2 linked regions of the Mumia flava genome follow. The protein of the gene in region 2 interacts with the protein of the main gene of each other region in a pairwise test. Links are inferred from orthologs where the notes say so. Each region holds a gene or a part of one and is shown on either strand. Other genes may lie near its edges.

Region 1 (4,090 bases), 2.5 Mb from region 2 along the record:
GCCGTCGTCGCCGCCGACGACGGTGAACTGGACCGGGTCGGCCAGCCAGGCCCACAGCACGCCCGCGAGAATCCCCGCGAGGACGTAGGCCAGCAACACGGCGGCGACACGTCGTCCTGCGCGTGAGTCGTCCGGTCGGTCGGCCATCGCACCATCATCGCGCGCGTCACCCGGCGCGAACACCGCGCCCCCGACCGACGTCACGACGCGAGGCAGCCCGGCCCCAGGAGCGCCTTGAGATCGGCGATCAGCGAGGACGACGGGCTCACCCGCAGGCGGGCGTCCAACCGCATCACCTTGGTGCTGCGGTTGCCGACCAGCCGCAGGTGCACCTCGGTCGCACCGGGATGGCTCGCCAGCACGTCACGCAGCTGCTCGACGACACCGGCGGTGCAGCGCGACGTCGGCACCGAGATCACGACCGGCCCCTCCGTCCCGACGGACAGGTCGGCGGCGCTCACCTCGGTCGCACTGATCTCAGGGGTGTCCTCCTTGCGGCGCAACCGGCCCTTCACGACGACCACGGCGTCCTCGACCAGCAGATGGCCCGACAACGTGTAGACCGACGGGAAGAGCATCACGTTGATCGCACCCTCGAGGTCCTCGACGGTCACGATCGCCCACGGATCACCCTTCTTCGTCAGCTTGCGCTGGATCCCCGTGACCAGCCCGGCCACGGTCACGTTGCTGTTGTCCGGGCGCTCCTCGTCGGCGATCACCTCGCCGATCGTGCAGTCGCTGACCGCACGCAGCACGTGCTCGAGTCCGAACAACGGGTGGTCGGAGACGTACAGACCGAGCATCTCGCGCTCGTGCGCCAGCAGCGTCGTCTTGTCCCACTCCTCGACGTCGGGCACCGCGACGCTCGCGCCGGCGAAGCCCGCAGCCTGGTCGTCGAGACCCGCGAACAGCGAGTCCTGACCGATCGCTGCGTTGCGCTTGATGTCGACGTACTGGTCGACGGCGTCCTCGTGGACCGTCACCAGCGCGCGCCGGAAGTGCTTCAGCGAGTCGAAGGCGCCGGCCTTGATCAGGGACTCGATCACCCGCTTGTTGCAGACGACCGGCGGCACCTTCTCCATGAAGTCGGAGAAGTCGGCGTAGGCGCCCTCGGCCTCGCGGGCGGCCGTGATGGCATCGACGACGTTGTGGCCGACGTTGCGGATCGCCGACAGGCCGAACCGGATGTCGTTGTCGACCGCGGTGAAGTTGGCCTCCGAGTCGTTGACGTCGGGCGGGAGCACCTTGATGCCCATCCGGCGGCACTCGTTCAGGTAGATCGCGGACTTGTCCTTGTCGCCGCGGACGCTGGTCAGGAGGGCCGCCATGTACTCGGCCGGGTAGTGCGCCTTGAGGTAGGCCGTCCAGTAGGACACCACGCCGTACGCCGCCGAGTGCGCCTTGTTGAACGCGTAGTCGGAGAACGGCAGCAGGATGTCCCACAGCGTCTTCACGGCCGCGGGCGAGTAGCCGTTCGCCTTCATCCCGGCTTCGAAGTTCTCGTACTCGGCGTCGAGAACCTCCTTCTTCTTCTTGCCCATCGCGCGCCGGAGCAGGTCGGCTTGGCCGAGGGAGTAGCCGGCGAGCTTCTGCGCGATCGCCATGACCTGCTCCTGATAGATGATCAGGCCGTAGCTGGTCGACAGGATCTCCTCGAGCGGCTCGGCCAGCTCGGGGTGGATCGGCGTGATCTCCTGGCGGCCGATCTTGCGCAGGGCGTAGTTCGTGTGGGAGTCCGCGCCCATCGGGCCCGGGCGGTACAGGGCGATCAGCGCCGAGATGTCCTCGAAGTTGTCGGGCTTCATCAGGCGCAGCAGCGCCCGCATCGGCCCGCCGTCGAGCTGGAACACCCCGAGTGAGTCGCCGCGCGACAGCAAGGCGTACGCGTCCGGGTCGTCCAGACCCAGGTCCTCCAGGACGACCTGCTCGCCGCGGTTGTTCGCGATGTTCTCGAGCGCGTCGTCGAGCACGGTGAGGTTGCGAAGCCCCAGGAAGTCCATCTTGACCAGCCCGAGCGTCTCGCACGTCGGGTAGTCGAACTGGGTGATGATCGCGCCGTCCTGCTCGCGCTTCATCACCGGGACGATGTCGAGCAGCGGCTCGCTCGACATGATGATCCCGGCCGCGTGCACCCCCCACTGCCGCTTCAGGCCCTCCAGGCCCTCGGCGGTGTCGACGACCTTCTTCGCGTCCGGGTCGGAGTCGTACAGCGCACGGAACTCGCCGCCCTCGCTGTAGCGGTTGTGGGTCTCGTCGAAGATCTGCTTGAGCGGGACGTCCTTGCCCATCACCGCCGGCGGCATCGCCTTGGTGATCCGCTCCCCCATGGAGAACGGGTATCCCAGCACGCGGGAGGCGTCCTTGACGGCCTGCTTGGCCTTGATCGTGCCGTAGGTGACGATCATCGCCACCCGGTCGTCGCCGTACTTCTCGGTGACGTAGCGGATCACCTCACCGCGCCGGCGCTCGTCGAAGTCGACGTCGAAGTCCGGCATCGACTTGCGCTCGGGGTTGAGGAACCGCTCGAAGATCAGGCCGTGCGGGATCGGGTCCAGGTCGGTGATCCGCATCGCGTACGCGCACATCGAGCCTGCACCGGACCCGCGCCCCGGGCCGACCCGGATGCCCTGCTCCTTGGCCCAGTTGATGAAGTCGGCGACGACCAGGAAGTAGCCCGGGTAGCCCTTGCCGATGATGACCTCGGTCTCGTACTCGGCCTGCTTGCGGGCGTAGTCCGGGACCCCCTCGGGGTAGCGGGCCTGGAGTCCGCGCTCGACCTCCTTGATGAACCAGGAGGTCTCGCTCTCGCCCTCGGGCACCGGGTACCGGGGCATGAAGCGGCCCTCGCCCTCGGTGAACTCGACGTTGCACCGCTCGGCGATCAGCAGCGTGCTGTCGCACGCCTCCCGCAGGCCCGCCTGGTCCTCCCAGATCGCCCGCATCTCCTGCGGCGACTTGATGTAGTAGCCGTCCCCGTCGAACTTGAAGCGCGTCGGGTCCTGCAGCGTCTTGCCCGACTGGACGCACAGCAGCGCGCCGTGCGCGGTCGCGTCCTCAGGGTGGGTGTAGTGCGAGTCGTTGGTCGCGACGAGCCTCAGATCGAGGTCCTTGGCGAGGCGGAGCAGGCCGTCGCGGACGCGATTCTCGATCGACAGGCCGTGGTCCATCAGCTCGACGAAGAAGTTGTCCTTGCCGAAGATGTCGCGGAACTCCGCGGCCGACGCACGCGCCTTGTCGTAGTCGCCGATCCGTAGCCAGGTCTGCACCTCGCCGGACGGGCAGCCCGTGGTCGCGATCAGGCCCTCGGCGTACTCGGCCAGCAGCTCGCGGTCCGCACGAGGCTTGTAGAAGAACCCCTCCAGCGACGAGCGCGACGACAGCCGGAAGAGGTTGTGCATCCCCGTGGTCGACTCGGCCAGCAGCGTCATGTGGGTGAACGCGCCGCCGCCGGAGACGTCGTCGTCGCCCCCCTTGTTCCACTGGACGCGCTTGCGCTCGCCGCGGTGGGTGTCGGGCGTGAGGTACGCCTCCATCCCGATGATCGGCTTCACCCCGGCGGCCCGTGCCTTGCTGTAGAAGTCGTACGCGCCGAAGACGTTGCCGTGGTCGGTCATGGCGATCGCGTCCATGCCGAGGTCGGCCGTCCGGGCGAACATGTCCGACAGCCGCGCTGCACCGTCGAGCATCGAGTACTCCGTGTGGACGTGCAGGTGCACGAACGAGTCTCGGCTCGACATCAGGCAGGGGCCTCCTCAAGACGATGCGGACCGGGGAAGGACTCATACTCTAGTCGCGCCCACCGACGGGATTCGGGCGGCACGCGGAGCCGCTCGGGAAAGGTCATCGAGACGCCTCGGTCGGCGCCCCCGGAACCGGTGCGGGAACCCGACCGCGGTAGCCCAGGGCCTCCTCGATGGCCCGGGCAGCGTCACGGACCAGCGGTGCGATCTCGGCCCGCCGCGACGCCGTCATGCGCGCCGCCGGACCCGAGACGCTGATCGCGGCGACCGGGCGCGAGCGCCTGTCGACGACGGCCGCTCCCACACAGCAGACCCCGAGCTCGTTCTCCTCCGCATCCATCGACACGCCC
Region 2 (3,647 bases):
CATCGAGCCGAACATCGCGCCGTCCTGGAACAGCACACCGAACAGCTTGCGCACGTCGTACAGCTCCCGCTCGCTGCAGGTGGCGATGTCGGTGCCCTCGATGAACACGTGCCCCTCGTCGGGCTTGATCAGGCCGATGATCGTCTTCAGGAAGACGGACTTGCCCGTGCCCGACGGGCCCAGCATCACGCTGATCTCGCCGGCCGGGAGCGTCAGACTGACATCACGCCAGATCATCTGCTTGCCGAACGCCTTCGTCAGGCCCTCGACACGAACCTCGGTTCCCATGAGCCGTTTTCTCCTTCGGGGGGACAGGGTCCCCGGGATGTCTCCCGGGGACCCACCAGGATGAACCTGCTCAGGCCTTCGATCGCCGCCGGTTGCGGATCCCGAGCGCGACCCGGCCCACGACGGCCGCAGCGAGCACGGCGATCAGGCCGAGTCCGAGCGGTGAGCCGGTCGCCGGCAGCGCGGTCGTCGTGTACGAGGCCACGTCCGAGCTGTCACCGCCCGAGCCGCCGTCACCGTCGTTGCTGTAGTCGGCGCCCTCGGGGTTGTTCGGGTCCTCGGGGTTGTACGGGTCGTAGGGTGGCTCCTCGTCCGAGCCACCGCCGCCGTTGCCACCGTTGTCGCCACCGCCGCCGTTTCCGCCGTTGCCACCGTCATCCGGCTCCTCGCCAAGCGGGCACTCGATCTGAGTGCATCCTTCGCCGACGGCGATCGTGCCGATGATGCGGTCCGCCGGCTCGTCGGAGTTGCGGACACAGTTCAGGACCGCGGGCACACTCGGTGTACCGACCGTACCGAGGACCGGCGGGTCCAGGAGTGCGTCGAGGACGAACCTCTTGGGCATCTGGACATAGATCAGACCGTTGCCGTCCGGAAGGTCGGGAACCGTGATGGCTTCGACGGTGCCGGCAGCCGGGATCGTGTGGGACCCACTGTTCGGGAGGGTCGTCCAGTCGGACTCGAGGCCGACGACCTGGGGCTGCAGCTCACCGACCACCTCGCCGCCGACTGCCACGCCCTGGATGAACACCGTGGACGATGCGGTGCCTGCCACCCGGTCGACCTCCATGTCGTCTCGGACACGGTCTACCAGCGGTGCAGGCATCACGAGGTCGAGCTCTGCCCGGGTCTGCGGAATCGTGTCTCCGCTCGCGACGGTGTCGGGAAGGGTCGTCCGCGCATTCACCAGGAACTCGCGAGGACCACCCATCGCGGCGTCGACGGCGAAGTGCTCGGCCGTGCAGGTGTACGAAACCTGGTTGATCGATGCAGCGGCTGCACTGGCCGGCGCGGCGACCGAGACCTGCAGGCCGGCGACAGCCAGGCCCGCGGCGGCGGTGAGGCCGAGGCCTCGTCGGATGTGAGCGCTGAGGCTCATCGGTTCTCCCTCCCAAGCGAACCCATGGACGTCGCGGGTTCACCACACGGCTACCCCCGAGTAACAAGGTGGACTGTAACCGGAAGTTTCACTGTGGCACAACCCACAATCTACTGTGCGACATCTCACAACCGAATCCCACGGGATTCAGGTCACGAGTTGGCAACACGGAGCAGCCGCCGAGGGTCGGGATCGAGGCCGTCGGGGCACCGCCGGCCTCCACGGACACGACGACGGGCGCCCACCCCGCAGGGTGGACGCCCGTCGTGCAGATGGCTCCTCAGAGCCGCGCGGTCACTTCAGGGTGACGCTGGCGCCGGCGGCCTCGAGGGCCTCCTTCGCCTTGTCCGCGGTCTCCTTGTTGACGCCCTCGAGGATCGGCTTCGGCGCGCCCTCGACGAGATCCTTGGCCTCCTTGAGGCCGAGGCTCGTGAGGCCACGCACCTCCTTGATGACCTGGATCTTCTTGTCGCCGGCCGACTCGAGGACGACGTCGAACTCGTCCTTCTCCTCGGCAGCAGCGGCGCCGGCGTCGGCGCCACCGGCGGCCGGGGCCGCGGCGACGGCCGCGACCGGAGCCGCGGCGGTGACGTCGAAGGTGTCCTCGAACTGCTTCACGAACTCGCTGAGCTCCAGGAGGGTCATCTCCTTGAAGGCGTCCAGCAGGTCCTCGGTGCTGAGCTTCGCCATGGTTGGCGTCCTTTCTGGTCGGGGACCCCGAGGGGGGTCGATCGTGTGTGTCGGGCCCTAGCCCTCGGAGCCCTCGGCGTCGGCCGGGGCAGAGTCGGCCTCGGCCGGAGCCGAGGCGCTGGACGGGTCCTGCTCGACCTTGGTCTGCAGGGCGCCCACGGCACGCGCCGCCTGAGCGAGCGGTGCCTGGAACAGCGAGGCGGCCTTCGAGAGGTTCGCCTTCATGCCGCCCGCGAGCTTGGCGAGGAGGACCTCGCGCGACTCGAGGTCGGCCAGCTTCTTGATCTCGTCCGCATCGAGCGCGCTCCCGTCGAGGAAGCCGCCCTTGATGACGAGCTTGTCGTTCGCCTTGGCGAAGTCACGCAGACTCTTCGCGACCTCGACCGGGTCACCCTTGATGAAGGCGATGGCCGTCGGGCCGTTCAGCAGGTCGTCGACACCGTCGACACCCGCGTCGCGAGCCGCGATCTTGGTCAGCGTGTTCTTGGCCACGGCGTAGTTGACGTTCTCACCGAGCGAGCGGCGCAGGTCCTGCAGCTGCTTCACGGTGAGACCGCGGTACTCGGTCAGCACGGCGCCGTTCGAGCTGCGGAACTCCTCCGCCAGCTCGGCAACCGCCGCGGCCTTGTCCGGTCGCGCCATGGTTCTCCTTCGTGTCGTACCCGCCAGGACGGCGGGCACCCGATCCGTACGAAGGCCACCGGCGCACGAGGACTCCGGAGATGACGAACGCCCCGGCGCAGAGCACGGGGCGTGACGCACGAGTGTGCGTGAGCTACGTACCTGCGCAGGCCGCCCGCGTCTGCGGGACCTTCGATCCATGGCGCAAGCGCCACGAACCACCGGCGGTCTTCGGTCAACGACCAGATTACGGGACGACCCGTACGGATCCCAAATCGGGGTCCGTACGGGTCGTCTGGGTGGAGCGCGACTCAGCCGCCGAGGGCGCCGAGACCGGGAACCTGGTCGAGCTTCATCGTGTCCTTCTTCGCGGGAACCTCCACGTCGACCGGCTCGCCCCAGTCGGAGTAGGTCATCTCGGCCTGCGCGCCGGTCAGCTCGAACAGCACCTTGCGCGGCAGGTCGTCCGGTCCGAGCCAGTAGGAGTACACGATCTCCTTCGGCAGACCCGCGCCGAGCGAGCCGTCGCCGAGCTTCGCGGTGTCGACGGTGACGTCGTAGCGCACCGCCTCCACGCCGTCGAGCTGCTCGGTCTCACCGGTGTTCTCGACGTCGGTGATCGCACCCTCGAGCATCTCGAGACCCTTCGACGGGTCCATCTGCTCCTTCATCTGCCCGAACGAGCCGGTCAGCTGCTGCGCCGTCGGGTCGTCGGGATCGGCCTTGATCCACTTCTCCCCCGTCATCGCCGGCAGACGGAGGTAGACGAGCCCGCCGGTGAAGATCAGGTCGATGTCCTGACCGGCGGCGGCCATCGACATCGCCATCTCGACGTCGTCCGGGTCCTCGGCGATCGCGACGTCGCCGGTGCCCTCGATCGACTGGCCGCCGATCTCCATGGACATCTCGACGTGCGCCGAGGTCGCGTCGCTCTGCGCGGCGGCGACGG

Evidence for each region. The genes of interacting proteins can lie anywhere in the genome.
Region 1: the proteins of rplL (region 2) and dnaE interact in binary tests that used the Escherichia coli proteins (3 or more experiments, as listed by UniProt). The link is inferred for Mumia flava from one-to-one orthologs.

The regions. Positions count from the first base shown.
Region 1 is NZ_PGEZ01000001.1:222,073-226,162, forward strand. It holds dnaE (DNA polymerase III subunit alpha), read right to left. Parts: upstream 3,738-4,090; coding sequence 201-3,737; downstream 1-200. Other genes in the region: CLV56_RS01050 (hypothetical protein), read right to left, coding at 1-147; CLV56_RS01060 (IclR family transcriptional regulator), read right to left, coding at 3,841-4,090. UniProt on the Escherichia coli protein: DNA polymerase III is a complex, multichain enzyme responsible for most of the replicative synthesis in bacteria. This DNA polymerase also exhibits 3' to 5' exonuclease activity. The alpha chain is the DNA polymerase catalytic subunit.
Region 2 is NZ_PGEZ01000001.1:2,688,082-2,691,728, reverse strand. Bases 380-3,086 are described here. They hold rplL (50S ribosomal protein L7/L12), read right to left. Parts: upstream 2,078-3,086; coding sequence 1,682-2,077; downstream 380-1,681. Other genes in these bases: CLV56_RS12565 (SCO4651 family lipoprotein), read right to left, coding at 3,010-3,086; rplJ (50S ribosomal protein L10), read right to left, coding at 2,135-2,719; CLV56_RS12580 (DUF6801 domain-containing protein), read right to left, coding at 380-1,387. Also shown: CLV56_RS12585 (ABC transporter ATP-binding protein), read right to left, coding at 1-288; more of CLV56_RS12580, read right to left, coding at 359-379; more of CLV56_RS12565, read right to left, coding at 3,087-3,647. UniProt on the Escherichia coli protein: The binding site for several of the GTPase factors involved in protein synthesis (IF-2, EF-Tu, EF-G and RF3). Is thus essential for accurate translation.